Regions from separate parts of the Lentibacillus sp. L22 genome, predicted to be linked through region 1. Evidence: riboswitches for the same ligand, from Rfam matches in the RefSeq annotation. Region 1 holds a riboswitch; the other holds the start of a gene.
What was found. Region 1 has a riboswitch for FMN ahead of ABRT01_RS12910 (ECF transporter S component). Riboswitches for the same ligand answer to the same signal wherever they lie in the genome.

Region 1 (7,793 bases):
CCTGTTTGGAAAAAGTTAAGCGCATTTCCCGGGCAAGCACAATTTTTTCAGCATGTTGTTGCTTAATTTCTTCCGTTGCTTGTCTCACCTGTTCCTTCCATTGCTGCGGAGCTATTTCCTCCCTTTTCAACAGGGTTGCTTCATCCGGGAATGGTTTAGTGTAATGGAGCAGGTTTTTTTCCGTTTCCTCTAGCATTTGTGCAAGTGTACGGGGACTATCATTCATCGTCACAAACGTGTTTATTGTTACATAGCTGGCTTGTTTTGTTTGCACCAATGTATACCGCGGAACTTGGAATTCACTATTTCTAAACTTGTCCCATAGTCCTGTTGTTTGCTTTTTCGGGTCAAAACACATGCCACCAAGTGCAACCAGCCCCGTACCTGGCACCTGATATGGGTTATGAACAGTAGCATTAGCCGTTAGTTCATTCCATTGCTGTTCTATATCTTTTAACCGATTTTCACCGGCGACGAGCGGATAAACAGTACCAATCCCGACTAAATAAAAGGCATCCGCTGTACTCGCCCAAAATGTCCGATTCATATCACACGTTTTGGCCGCTTCAAAAAATTGGAGCGGATTCACTTGATCTATCTTTTTGGTAAAACTGACAAGCTGCTTTGACTTTGTTTCATTTGCATGGTGAATTGCCTCATCCAACACAACTTCCAGCAGCTTTTCCTTCGTTTCAATCATTACTTGTTACCTCCGTTAAACGAACAATCATCACAACTATCCTCTCTATTTTATTCTCTTTTTATCCTTTTCACAAGGAATGGACTGTTTTAACCTATATTGATGATTGACACCCTATGACGATTTGCCTAAACTAAAGATGATATTGCCGTTGTAGGAGGACTTATATTATGCAAACATCTGATCAAACGAATATAAAACACGTCTTAAATGAAAAGAAAGGGATGCATATCTGGTGGCGTCTATTACGGCCGCATACACTGACAGCCTCCTTTATTCCTGTTTTTGTCGGAACCATGCTTGCTTATATTGATGGTTCGATAAGTATTTCATTGTTTATCGCGATGCTGATTGCTTCAATGTTGATTCAGTCAGCAACCAATATGTTCAATGAATACTACGATTTTGCTCGTGGACTGGATAACGAGGAGTCGGTAGGCATCGGCGGAACTATTGTACGCGATGGGATATCAGCGAAAACAGTATTACGGATGGCCTTATCATTTTTTGGGATCGCCATGTTGCTCGGCGTATACATTTGTATGGTATCAAGCTGGTGGATCGCAGTCATTGGTTTAGGCTGCATGCTTTTCGGTTATTTATATACTGGCGGACCATTACCAATCGCCTATACACCACTTGGCGAGTTATTTTCCGGATTCCTAATGGGCACTGTTATCATCGGAATCAGCTATTTCATTCAAACGTTGACCATAACAGCTTCAACCGTTTTAATATCGATTCCGGTTGCTATCCTTATTGGTTGTATTATGATGTCCAATAATATCCGGGATCTTGATGGGGACAAAGAGAATGGACGAAAAACCATTGCGATCCTGCTGGGAAGAAAGAATGCAATCCGCTTTTTAGGCTTCTTGTTTGTCGTTGCATTTGGATTGACTGCCTATTACATTATTGATGGATTATTACCCGTTTGGTCAATCATTGCGTTTTTCAGTGGCATCAAGGCAATCGATGTAATCAAGAAATTCCAGGGAAAATCCAAACCAATTGAAATGTTGCCGGCAATGGTAGCTACCGGAAAGACAAATACCATTTATGGATTGTTATTAGGGGTTTCGTTACTGTTAAGCAAAATATTTTAATTGAAAAGAGGGCAGCTATGGATTTTTCGCAAACATTAATCGATACGCTTGGGATGAAAGTGATAACACTTGAAAAAAATCTTGTGATCATGACCATGCCAGTTGACTATCGCACACACCAGCCAGCAGGATTTTTGCACGGTGGAGCAAACGTCGCCCTGGCTGAAACTGCTGCTAGTGCAGGTGCCTTTCTTCATGTTGATGGAGAACAATACAATGTATTTGGGATTGAAATTAATGCCAACCATATTAGGAGTAAACGTGAAGGCACAGTGACCGCTAAGGCTGTTCCCAAACATATTGGAAAAACAACTATGGTATGGGAAATTAATATCACAGATGAAGATGAAAAACTTATATGTATTTCTCGCTGCACCATTGGAATCGTCCCTAAGAAGAAAGGTGATGAACATGGGAAATCATACAAATCTGAGTGAAGAACAACTTTACTTTTTTAAAAATCAATTATTGGCAATGAAAAATGAATTGATTGCAAATAAGAAAAAGTACGAAGATCAAAGCCCAAATAATACGATCAGTGAATTGGCCGACTATGATAACCATCCTGCAGAAATGGCAACAGAACAATTTGAACAAGAGCGAGAAGCGGGATTTGAGCAAATGCGACGAGATCACCTGCAAGAGATTAATGATGCCTTGGCCCGCATTGAAAACGGTACTTATGGAGTCAGTGAATTATCTGGCAAACCTATCCCAATAGAACGTTTGGAAGCAAACCCAACTGCCAGGTATCTGGTAGAAGAGGAGTAACTGTTCAAAACGACTGCCTGAAAATGGAGGTAGTCGTTTTTTTTGGTTTAAACAAACTGTCCCTCTACTGCAAAAAAATAAAACAAACTACTTTTCAAATGAGTAAAATCATTGTATACTATATGCAACAATTACATATCGATTCCATCTTCGGGGCAGGGTGCAATTCCCGACCGACGGTAAGAAGCAGGTATATATGCTTTAAGTCCGTGACCCACCTGAGCAGATGTTCAGTGGTTGACCTGGTGTAAATCCGGGACCGACAGTTATAGTCTGGATGGGAGAAGATGTCGAGCCGTTTTCCTTGTGTAGAACATTACACATGTTTATTTCTGTTATAATAAAACACCCTAAAGCCCCGATTAGGCGCTTTAGGGTGTTTTTTGTGTCAAAACGAAAACGGACAGTTCCTTCATCAACGAGATGGGAATCGATAACAGATGAAGGAGGATACGATGATGCAAACAAAAAATCAATCATCATCACAATTGCTTAAACTGATTATTCTGGCCTTATTGGGAACGATCTCCCTTTTATTGCTTTTCCTGAATTTCCCGCTGCCATTTTTACCGGGGTATTTAAAGATTGATTTTAGCGAAGTACCGGCCTTAATTGCTGCACTTATTTTTTCACCAGTGGCTGGAGTTATTGTAGAAGCGATTAAGAATTTACTCTACCTGGTCGTTGGTGGCGGTGAACCTGTTGGCGTTACAGCAAATTTTATTGCAGGTGTTCTGTTTATTGTTCCGACTGCCATCCTTTACCATAAATATAAAGGAGTGAAGAGCATTATCTCGGGACTTGTTGCCGGAACATTGATTTCTGCAATTGCCATGAGTGTTTTAAATTATCTTGTCATTTTGCCTGTTTATGCCTGGTTTATGGGAATGGAAGATATGAAAATCGAAAGTGTTAAACGGTTCACAGCCATGTTCCTGGTTTTTCCATTTAATGTGATTAAAGGTGTCATTATTGGCTTATTATTTGTTCCATTGTTTGTCAAATTAAGAAGCTGGATCGAGCAAAAACAAACGAAGATGATATAAAAAACGTGTCAAATAAAGCGTGTAAAGGAACGATTTGTTCTTCTGCACGCTTTCCTTTTTCCATTCACCCGGAAGCACTTTTGTTTACGGATGCAGGTTTGTTGGGTACATTTAATGTAAATGAGCAAAGGAGTTGGAGTTGTTATGGTAGATTTAAATCAATGGTATGAACAGGGAATGTCACCAGATACATACATTGAATCCATGGAAAAACACAAGGAAAATCTATTACACATTTTTGATCATTTCACTGTTCCGGATGAGGATGAGGTATTTTTTGAAAAGCTAGCCGATAAAAATCTGCGTGTGATCGTTTTAACTGAAGATTGGTGCGGCGATGCGATGCTTAATGTGCCCATTTTATTAAGGCTTGCAGAAAAAACAAAAACACCAGTTAAAATCCTGCTGCGTGATCAGAATCTGGAACTGATGGATCAATATTTAACGAACGGGAAGTCAAGATCCATTCCCATTTTTATTTTTATTGATGAACAAGGAAATCAAGTTGCCAAATGGGGGCCACGGGCGGACAAAATTCAGCAATTTGTTGATCAGGCACGCGAACAATTACCAGACAAAGATGCCTCTAATTACCAGGAAAAATTTAACGAGATGCTATTATTTATGACCAAAACATATCGTGACAATTCCGATTTTTGGGATGATGTTTATTTCAGTCTGAAACAAACATTGCAATCCACTGTAAACTCACGCTAGTACAGATGAGTTTTCATTTTCACCTTGTATAAGCCTTGATGTTGTATGTCCATAATGGAAATATACTAATCTAATTTGGGGATATCAGGTGAAGATATGAATATCGAGCAGTTAAAACATATTTATTTCCGACTGCCTGTTTTTGTCAGGTTATTATTAACAATTTTTTTCGTCATGATTGTCTTCGGGATTGTCATTCATTTTGTGGAGCCGGAACAATTCCCTTCCATATTTATCGGCGTTTGGTGGGCGTTTGTTACCGGAGCAACGGTGGGCTATGGCGATGTCGTTCCAGTAACAACAATTGGAAGGGTGATTGGCATTCTGTTAATTCTGTCAGGTGGTGGACTGCTTACTTTCTATATTACCCATATTTCGGCGGCAACCATTCAGCATGAACAAGATTTGTCCAAGGGAAAGGTTGCATTTAAAGCACAACATCACGTCATCTTTGTCGGCTGGAATGAACGGACAAGGCGATTAATCCATTTGACCAAAGAAAATCATCCCATGCTGGAAATTGTTCTCATTGACCGGACATTAACAAATTTACCTTACAAACAGCTTCCAGTCCATTTTGTCCATGGTGATGCAACTGAAGATGTCACCCTTCATCAAGCAAATATCAAAGTTGCCAAAAGCGTGATCATTGCTGCCGATCACACCAAAAAAGAACGACAGGCTGATCATCATACCATTCTAACCACAGTCGCAGTGCGTGGTAATAATCACGATGTACCAATTATTGCTGAGATTCTCTCCAAAAGCCAGATTGAAAATGCTATTCGTGCTGGTGCGTCGACAATTATTCGTTCAAATGATTTTATGAGTGTGCTGTTGTACCATGAATTATTTAACCGAAAAGAAACGGAGCCATATGAAACTATTCTACATTTGTTATCGAGCCAGCATTTTGATCAGGTTAACTTGCCGGAAACACTTATCGGTAAATCCTATCAGCAAGCAATCGGTTACTTTCTCGTTGATGGACAGATGGCACTTGGGATCATTCGCAAGCAAAAATGGCAGATCAATCCCCCTGCCAATCTCAAATTACATCAAGGAGACATCGTATTAACAATGGCCGGTCAAAAATAGTTCACTCCCCCCTCCCCTTATTTTTTTTGCCAGGAAACACAATGTATGCTAAAATATGTTATTGTGTAAAAAAACTGAGAGAAAAGATATAGGAGTTGTTCAGCATGATAGACAAGTTTGAAAGCGGGCAAATATTACAGGGAAAAGTGACCGGGATACAGCCATATGGTGCATTTGTAGCGTTAGACGATGAAACACAGGGACTTGTTCATATTTCGGAAGTGACACACGGATTTGTTAAAGATATTCATGACTATTTGACAGTAGGTGATGACGTAACTGTCAAAGTATTGCATGTTGATGTGGATAATAATAAAGTATCCTTATCCATCCGGGCAACTGAAGAGGCTCCTCAAAAAGAAGACAAACCGAAAAAACCGATCAAAGAGCAGCCTAGTACAGAACAGGACAATACTACTGGCGGATTTAACACGCTAAAAGACAAGCTGCAAGAATGGATCAAACAATCAGAAGAACACGAAGGCACTTTAAAGAAATAATAACACAAAGACAGATTTCGATAACAATACGGAGTCTGTCTTTTTTAATTACATATTCTTGCTTTACACACTTCTTTTCGATAAAGTTATGATGAGTAATCACAAGGAGGAAGACTATGACACATGTGACGTTTTCATATGAAAAAGCTCTATCATTTATGAAGGAGGATGAATTGGAAAATTTAGTCCCCTTCGTAGCGTCTGCCCACCATGCGATACATAATCAAACAGGGGCAGGTAATGATTTTCTCGGATGGGTTGATTTACCAGAAAACTATGACAAAGTGGAGTTTTCCCGGATAAAGACCGCTGCTGATCAAATTAAGCAAGACTCCGACATTCTGCTTGTGATCGGTATTGGTGGGTCTTACCTAGGGGCCCGGGCTGCAATTGAAATGCTCAACCATTCATTTCGACATATGTTACCGAGTCAGCAGCAGCCACAAATCATTTTCGTTGGTCACCATTTAAGCTCAACATATATACAAGAGCTATTCGATGTCCTTGAGGGAAAGGACGTATCAATCAATGTCATATCCAAGAGTGGTACAACAACCGAACCGGCGATTGCTTTTCGCATTTTCCGAAACTATTTGGAAGAACGCTATGGCAAGGAAGAAGCAAAAAAACGCATCTATGCCACAACAGATAAAGCAAAAGGCGCTTTAAAGACCCTGGCCAATAATGAAGGTTATGAAACGTTTGTTATTCCAGATGATATTGGCGGGCGCTACTCTGTTTTAACCGCTGTCGGTTTATTGCCGATTGCAGTTAGTGGCGTGTCAATCGATACAATGATGGATGGTGCCAAAGCAGCACGTAATGATCTGAGTGAATCTGAACTTGATAAGAATCCGGCATATCAGTATGCTGCCGTCCGAAATATCCTTTATAACAAGGGAAAAACAATTGAAATGCTTATCAACTATGAACCACAACTGCAGTATTTTGCCGAATGGTGGAAACAATTATTTGGGGAAAGTGAAGGAAAAGATCACAAAGGTATTTTCCCGTCATCGGCCAATTTCACAACGGACCTTCACTCACTGGGGCAGTATATTCAGGAAGGCCGGCGCGACATGTTCGAAACCATTCTTTCCGTCACGAAAGCTACACATGATATCACTTTAGCAAAAGATGAACAAGATTTGGACTGTCTCAATTATTTGGCCGGCAAAACGGTTAGTGAAATCAACCAGAAGGCACTGCAAGGGACAATGTTGGCACACACGGATGGAGAAGTACCGAATTTGATTGTTGAACTGCCCGCACTTGATACTTACACATTTGGTTATCTTGTTTACTTTTTCGAAAAAGCGTGCGCCATGAGTGGATATTTATTAGGTGTCAATCCTTTTGATCAACCCGGTGTCGAAGCTTATAAGCAAAATATGTTTGCCCTGCTTGGAAAACAAGGCTATGAGCAGATGCGTGAAAACCTGGAAAAACGTTTGAAATAAGCTGATGTAAATCTGGCAAAACTTTTTCCAAAATCATGTTTACATTTTTGTAGGGGTGGTAATAATATAATTGTAAGACTTTCTCGTATTCCCCCTGTAAGCAAGGCGTAAAGACGCTTTGCTTTTTTTTCTATGTAATTTTAAGCTATAATGATGAAGAAGAACATAGAATTCAGGAGGGTTTATATGGGTAATTTTGATCTGATACATAATCGTAAACAAACACGATCGGTCAAATGGGATACGGCTGATGAATTGTTTCAGTCCACTGATGTGCTTCCCATGTGGGTTGCCGACATGGACTTTAAAGCACCACAGCCGGTAATTGACGCTATTGTAAAACGTGCGGAACATGGCATATTTGGATACACGATCATTGATGACGATGTGAAAGC
Region 2 (7,793 bases), on a different contig from region 1:
GCTTGCTCAATCGTGTCCGTAGTTAAAATTCCAAAGATAATCGGTTTGCCCGTTTCCAATGACACATTTGCAACTCCCTTAGCCGCTTCATTACAAACATAATCAAAATGGGCTGTTGACCCTCGGATGACCGCTCCTAAAGTAATGACCGTATCATAATAATTCGAATCTGCCATTTTTTTTGCAACAAGCGGGATTTCAAAGGCACCGGGTACCCAGGCAATATCCATGTTTTCTTCCAAAACGCCATGCCGCTTTAACGTGCCGATCGCTCCATCTAATAGATTACCCGTAATAAATTCGTTAAAACGTGCAATCACGATCCCAACTTTTAACTCCGTACCAACCAGACTTCCTTCGTATGTGTTACCCATTCGTTTCATCCCTTCTACATATGTTTGATACTGCATCGAGCCACTTTTTTTATCCATGCAGGCCCAATAAGTGACCCATCTTTTCCTGTTTTGTCTGCATGTATTTTTCATTTTCCACACGACGGCCGGCTTGCAACGGGATTCTTGCTTCTACCTGAACCCCATGTGCCGCTAAACACCCCATCTTCTCCGGATTATTGGTTAGTAACTCGACCCGATGCACACCCAAATCCAGTAATATTTGTGCACTTACATCATAGTCACGTAAATCGGGGGGGAATCCAAGCTGCTCATTCGCTTCCACTGTATCCATCCCATTTTCCTGCAGTTTATAGGCCCGAAGTTTATTAAGCAGACCGATGCCCCGGCCTTCTTGTCGCATATAAACCAGAACGCCTTGCCCTGCTTCATTGATTTTGTCCAGTGCTTCATGGAGCTGGTTTCCGCAATCACAGCGAAAGGAACCGAACACATCGCCAGTCAAACATTCGGAATGGATTCGCGTTAAGATTGGCTGATCGCCGGAAATTTCCCCTTTTACCAACGCGATATGTTCTTTATCATCAAGATCGTTCGAATAACCAATCACCCGAAATTCACCAAAGTCAGTCGGAAGTGTCGCTTCAACTTCCCGTTTTACATGTTTTTCATGTTTTTTTCGATAGGTTATCAGATCAGCAATAGTAATGATTTTTAATCGGTGTTGCTCAGAGACCTTCATTAAGTCTGGCACACGAGCCATCGTTCCATCCTCTTTAATTACCTCACAAATCACACACGATGGAAATGCTCCACTCAGTTCAGCCAAATCAACAGATGCTTCGGTATGCCCTGTTCGCACCAACACTCCACCCTCCTTGGCAATCAGTGGAAAAACATGACCAGGTTGCTTGAAATCGGCAGCACTTGCATCCGGATGCAGTAATGCTTGAATCGTTTGTGACCGTTCTACTGCGCTTATCCCTGTTCTTGTATCCTTATGGTCAATGCTCACGGTAAACGCAGTACCAAACGGGTCCGTGTTTTGTTTCGCCATCATGGAAAGACCCAGCTGTTTCGCTAAATTTTCCCTCATCGTTGTACAAACGAGCCCTTTCGCATGGGTAATCATAAAATTAATCATTTGCGGTGTGGCTTTTTCAGATAATGCAACCAGATCGCCTTCATTCTCCCGGTTTTCATCATCGACAACAATAATTGGTTTCCCTTGTTTTAAATCGGCAATTGCCTCATCAATGGAATGAAACATGCTTCTCGCCCTCTTTCTTTATTTGTTGATTCCATATGTTTTGTACATATTTCGCCAGCATATCGAATTCCAAATTAACACGATCGCCCGGCTCTTTATTACCCAAAACCGTTGCAGAGACGGTATGAGGAATCAATGATAAGGTAACTACTCCATCTTCTACCGCAAAAATGGTTAAGCTAATGCCATCAACAGCAATAGATCCTTTCACAAGTACATAAGTCTCGAATTCCTTTGGGATGGCAATATCATAGTAAATTGCGTTCGCTTGTCGTTGCTTTCCAATTATTTTTCCCGTACCATCCACATGTCCGGAAACGAAATGTCCGCCTATCCGGCCATTCGCTGGCAGGGAACGCTCCAAATTAACGTGTGATCCTGATTCAAGATGTTTGAGCGAAGTTGATTTGATCGTTTCCGGCATCACATCGACTTGAAAATCAGTAGTGGTAAAATTTGTTACAGTCAGGCAAATGCCATTAACGGCAATACTATCACCAACCTGCATATTAGCCGTCACTTTTTCCGCCCCAATTGTTAGTTGAACCGCCTGATCAGTCACACGATCCATTCGCTTGATCCAGCCTTTTTCTTCAACAATTCCGGTAAACATCGTCATCATCCTTTCGTGGAACAGCAGTAATTTTGATATCCTGACCAATCGTTTCTACCTGTTTAATTTCCAACTGCAATGCATCTTTTAGTCTTGCAAATCCCATCCCGGCAAATGATATTGGCGCATCTGCACCGCCAATAAGCTGGGGCGCCATGTACAAAATGAATTGATTGATCCGTTTTGCTGTTAAAAATGAGCCATTAACGGCAGCGCCACCTTCCACCAATACAGACGAGATTTGCCTTTCTCCCAAATACCGCAGTACATCGTCAATATGTACCTGTTCACTTTCCATCGTAATGACTGTCACTTGATCATGATTGGCAAATTGTCCTATTCGCTCGCTGGTTACATCGTTTCCGGTAAAAATAAGTGTTTCTGCTTGTTGATCGGTAACCACATTGGCATCTAAAGGAGTTTTTAATGTCGTGTCCAAGATGATACGGATGGGATTATTCCCATTATTGCCAATTCTTGTGGTAAGACTCGGGTTGTCCGCCAATACCGTGTTGACACCAACAAGAATGGCATCATGATTATTCCGATACAAGTGTCCATCCCGGCGTGCTTCTTTCCCGGTAATCCATTTACTGTTACCAGTGACGGTCGCGGTTTTTCCATCTAAACTCGTGGCTGTTTTTAAGGTTACATAGGGCATCCCCGTAGTTATATAATGAAAAAACACCTGATTCACCTGCTCTGCTTCAGCTTGTAATACACCAACATCAACAGTTATTCCGGCCCGGCGCAGTTTCTCAATCCCGCTGCCGGAAACCTGTTGATTTGGATCCGCCACGGCAATAACGGTCCGGCTGATTCCTTTTTCAATAATGTAATCTGCACATGGCGGCGTCTTGCCCGTATGACTGCACGGCTCCAGTGTGACATAAATCGTCGCACCGTTTGTTTTTTCCCCAGCCATATCCAGTGCGTGGACTTCCGCATGGGCTTCACCCGCTTTCAGATGGGCACCAAAACCAACAATCGCTCCATCGTTGACCACCACCGCACCAACAGGCGGATTCGGGCTCGTTTGTCCGGTTACTGCTTTAGCAAGTTGCAATGCAAATTCCATATAATCTTTATCCTGCAAAATAACGACCTCCCCTTTTTTCAAATACAAAAAAGCCTCTGAAATCAGCTTCAGAGGCGTGTTAGGGTGAATTTTAAATAAACAAGCACATGAATCTATCATGGTATGCAAAAAATGGCAAATAGAGATCACTGGATATACCAATAACCCGCTTGCAAGCATCAACCATTTTCAATCATGCTTGTTATCTAAATTCCTTCTCCCATCCAGACTTTAACTGTCGGTTCTGGAGTTGCACCAGATCCACCGTTTGGTTTTGACAACCGTACGGGTCACGGACTTAAAGCATACGACTGCTTCTTACCGTCGGTCGGGAATTACACCCTGCCCCGAAGGAACTCGCAATATGAACTTGTATGTTATTTATAACGCAAATTTAGAGAAACTGCAAGTATTTTATATGACTGGATTTGGGAGAGGTCTAACTGGAATCGAGAGGAAGAGAAAACATCCATTCACAGTGATGCGTGAGGGAGATATTCCACACGCCGCAAAGGTTCCGTGCATGGTGTTCGTTTGCGAAGATATCCGCTACCCATATAGCAGGAATGGACATAAAAAAACACCCTATCTTTCAGCAAAATAGGGTGTTTTTGTATCTTATAATCCAAGACTTAGGTTATTTCACATTACGGATTTTGTTCACTTCATCGGCAACAAATTGTACACTTGTTCCAACGATGACCTGGATACTGTGTTTTCCTACGACGTGAATTCCCGGAACACCTGTAGACTTGATTCTATCTTGATCCACCTTATCCATATCATTTACTTCAACCCTTAGGCGAGTTGTACAATAATCAACAGCATCCACATTTTCATCGCCGCCAAGTCCTTCATAAATTTTGGCAGCCATGACAGCGTATTTGTCATCTCCGTCTGTTGAGGCAACATCCTTTTCCTCCGCTTCCTCTGCATCATCTTCGCGCCCTGGCGTTTTCAGATTAAATTTTGTGATCAAGAAACGGAACAAGAAATAGTAAATAACTGCAAAGACGAGTCCTTGAACAATGAGCATATACGGCTTGTTGGCGATTGAGTTCATAAAACTTAATGTATAATCAACAAATCCAGCGCTGAACCCAAAGCCTGATGTCCAATGAAATGTAGCTGCAATAAACAACGATAGTCCTGTTAAAAGGGCATGGACAACATACAATGCTGGAGCAAGGAACATAAACGAGAATTCAACCGGTTCAGTAACCCCGGTAAAGAAAGCTGCAAACGCCCCTGCCATCATCAAAGATGCAGCTTGTTTCTTACGCTTGGTTTTCGCAGTATGGTACATAGCCAACGCTGCAGCAGGCACACCAAACATCATGATTGGATAAAATCCTGCCTGATACATACCGGTAATGCCTTTTGTTCCCTCACTAGCCAGGAACTTGCCGATATCATTAATTCCCGCAACATCAAACCAGAATACCGAATTCAACGCATGGTGCAGACCGGTTGGAATTAATAGACGGTTAAAGAAACCATACAGACCGGCACCAACTGCTCCCAAACTACTGATAGCTTTACCAAACGCAACAAGCCAGCCGAATACAACCGGCCAAACAAAGAATAAAACCGCAGCCACCACAACCATCGCGGCTGCCGTCATAATTGGCGGGAGTCTCTTTCCACTGAAGAACGCTAACGCATCTGGCAGCTTGACACCACTAAATCGATTATACATCATGGCAGCAATGACCCCGGTTAAAATACCGATGAACACATTATCATTTTGTTCAAAGGCCGGGTTGACGTCCGCTACATCTTTTCCTAATAAATCTGCAACAGAATCAGTTGAAATCAAATTGGTGACTACCAAAAAACCGACCAGACCACTCAATGCGGCGGCACCATGTTTATCTTTGGACAATCCAATGGCAATACCGACTGCAAAAAGCATACCCAGGTTGTCTAAAATGGATGTACCTGCGTTCGACAGGAATGTACCAATGACGTTACCTTCCCAAAAACCTAAAATCCAGTTCCCGAGTCCGGCTAAAATAGCAGCTGCTGGCAAAACGGCAACCGGCAGCATGATTGACCGGCCCAGGCTCTGTAAAGCTTTCATCATAACTGTTTCCCCCTTGGAATTTCAATATAATCGCTTTCAAAAAATATATGATGGTAGTGTACTTTACATTCGTTGCATTCGTTCGATATGAAGTGTAATATAGCCAAGTTCATCTTCTGGTAAATGAATATCATGCTTTGCAGCCAAAACATCAGCAACTTTTTTTGCACATTGATAGGCAACCGGAAATTTACTTGTGATCATCTTCAGCATGTCCGCATCCATGACATGATACTGTTCCCCTTTGCCACGGTCCAGTGCAAACCGCAAATGATAAATTAAACGTTCATAGGCAATATCATTGGATTCCACGTTAATCCCCAATGTTTGGTCGATTGTTTCAATCATTTCTTTTAATATCGATGTCTGCCTGACAAGTTCATGAAGATTGCCATCCTGAAGTTTCATCGAATGAATATGCAAAGCGATAAATGCGGCCTCGTCTGGTGGCATTTCCACTTGCAGTTTATTTTTAATATGATCGATCGCCCAAAGCCCAATATGAAATTCCTTCTTATACAAGACTTTGATCTCCGGAAGTAATTTATTTTTGATCCGGATCCCTTGTTTCTCCCGGTCAAGGGCAAAAGAAATATGGTCGGTTAATCCAATAAGCACATGTTCGTTTAATTTTGTTCCCAGATATTTTTCAGCATAGTCAATAATATCCTCCGAAATGAGAAAATGTTTCTCAGGGATACGCATCAGCAGTTCCTGTAGTTTCTTATTTTCTTTTAACACAAACAGCTTTTCAATTTTAGCGGTATTGACCATATCTTTTTTATGCTTGTTATATCCGACACCACCACCGATTGCGATTGTTTCTTCGTCCCCATCCATTACGACGACGGCATTATTGTTCAGGATTTGCTTTATCCGCATTACCCCACCTCCCTTGGCAAGTGTGGTAACAAGCTAAAATAATTTTAGCTTGTTATTTTTCGGTTGACGTGATGATGACTGTTTCTCCTGCCGTACCTGTTTTAGCATCGGTCATTTGATATTCCCTTCCACTGTCTTGACTATTGGTAATAATAACAGGCGTAACGATGTTGTCAGCATGTTCCCGGATATATTCCAAATCAACTTCAAGTACTAACTGGCCAGTGGAAACCTTATCCCCCTCCTTCACTTTTGCCGTAAATCCTTCTCCTTTCAATCCGACTGTTTCCAAACCAACATGAACAAGGATTTCACTGCCATCTTCCGCCTTGATGCCAATCGCATGTTTAGTATCAGGAAATTGAATCACTGTTCCTGTGACAGGAGACATAATTTTTCCGTCTGACGGAATCAAAGCAATCCCATCACCCATCATTTTTTGGCTAAATACTGGGTCTGGCACTTCTTCTATCGGTATAATTTCACCATTCACCGGTGCCTTGATTTCGACATTTTCTGCTTGTTTCTTTTTCTTGAATAGATTAAAAGCCATGATTTATCGCTCCTTGTCCTTTTTCATGGTAGTATTTGTCTTTTTACGTGATTTTACACAGCAAAAAAGGCATAGAGGTATGAAAGGCACATTATATTGTTCCTCATTTACCACTATGCCTTATCGGATAAGTAACATGTGATCATTATTCTATTGATAGTTTTATAGTACCACCAGAGAAATAGAAATGCAATAATTATACACGTATGCCTCATATCCATGATAACTAGCAAAGATGGAAGAAACTAGCGGATTTTCCAATTTGAAAAGAGATTGTATTCTCTCGTTAACATTTATGAAATATTTCTTTGTTATACTAGCCAATATTAGACATGAATCTACTTTTGTCTACATAGAATTTTAATTTAGGAGGATAAATCTTGGCTACAAAAAATCGTATGATAAAAAAGACACTCGTTTCTACTACTTTGATGACTTCATTGGCACTCTCTCCAATGATGACAGGTAACGTTTTTGCACATGGTGCCCCGGAGGCAGATGCAAATGCTCCCTCAGCCGAAGTAGGTTCCAGTGAAAGTACAGGCGTTGGTGTTGCCATTCTTTCGCAAGGTGATCAGGGTCAGGAGGTAACCGACTTACAACAGAAACTACAGGAACAGGGTTATGACATAAATACGGACGGAGTTTATGGACCAAATACGCAACAAAAGATAATTGAATTCCAATATGACCAAGGTTGGGATGCCGATGGAGTTGTAGATACTCCAACATTGAACGCATTGAATAATGGATCGGCAGCAGGAGGAAATGCTACTGGTAATAGTAATGCACAAGTTGCTGAACCAGTTAACGTATCGGTACAATCTCAAACGGTTAATGCATCCGGTGCAAATTCCGGAGACTCTGTTTCTATCGCACAAAGCTTGGTAGGTACTCCTTATGTCTGGGGTGGCACAGATCCTAGTGGTTTTGACAGCAGTGGTTTCATTAACTATGT

Region 2: it holds a riboswitch for FMN, as region 1 does, so the genes downstream of both, ribD (bifunctional diaminohydroxyphosphoribosylaminopyrimidine deaminase/5-amino-6-(5-phosphoribosylamino)uracil reductase RibD) here and ABRT01_RS12910 (ECF transporter S component) in region 1, are expected to answer to the same signal.

The regions. Positions count from the first base shown of each region.
Region 1 covers NZ_JBFNXI010000031.1:6,787-14,579, reverse strand. The annotation lists gene ABRT01_RS12930 (isochorismate synthase) at 1-700, opposite strand, end outside; gene ABRT01_RS12925 (1,4-dihydroxy-2-naphthoate polyprenyltransferase) at 871-1,806, shown strand; gene ABRT01_RS12920 (hotdog fold thioesterase) at 1,824-2,243, shown strand; gene ABRT01_RS12915 (TraR/DksA C4-type zinc finger protein) at 2,218-2,577, shown strand; FMN riboswitch at 2,720-2,870, shown strand; gene ABRT01_RS12910 (ECF transporter S component) at 3,036-3,623, shown strand; gene ABRT01_RS12905 (thioredoxin family protein) at 3,768-4,340, shown strand; gene ABRT01_RS12900 (potassium channel family protein) at 4,437-5,438, shown strand; gene yugI (S1 domain-containing post-transcriptional regulator GSP13) at 5,543-5,938, shown strand; gene ABRT01_RS12890 (glucose-6-phosphate isomerase) at 6,055-7,398, shown strand; gene ABRT01_RS12885 (MalY/PatB family protein) at 7,585-7,793, shown strand, end outside.
Region 2 covers NZ_JBFNXI010000027.1:35,739-43,531, reverse strand. The annotation lists gene ribH (6,7-dimethyl-8-ribityllumazine synthase) at 1-374, opposite strand, end outside; gene ABRT01_RS12235 (bifunctional 3,4-dihydroxy-2-butanone-4-phosphate synthase/GTP cyclohydrolase II) at 424-1,623, opposite strand; gene ribE (riboflavin synthase) at 1,607-2,236, opposite strand; gene ribD (bifunctional diaminohydroxyphosphoribosylaminopyrimidine deaminase/5-amino-6-(5-phosphoribosylamino)uracil reductase RibD) at 2,217-3,332, opposite strand; FMN riboswitch at 3,523-3,673, opposite strand; gene nagE (N-acetylglucosamine-specific PTS transporter subunit IIBC) at 3,952-5,400, opposite strand; gene ABRT01_RS12215 (PRD domain-containing protein) at 5,464-6,282, opposite strand; gene ABRT01_RS12210 (PTS sugar transporter subunit IIA) at 6,335-6,835, opposite strand; gene ABRT01_RS12205 (C40 family peptidase) at 7,216-7,793, shown strand, end outside.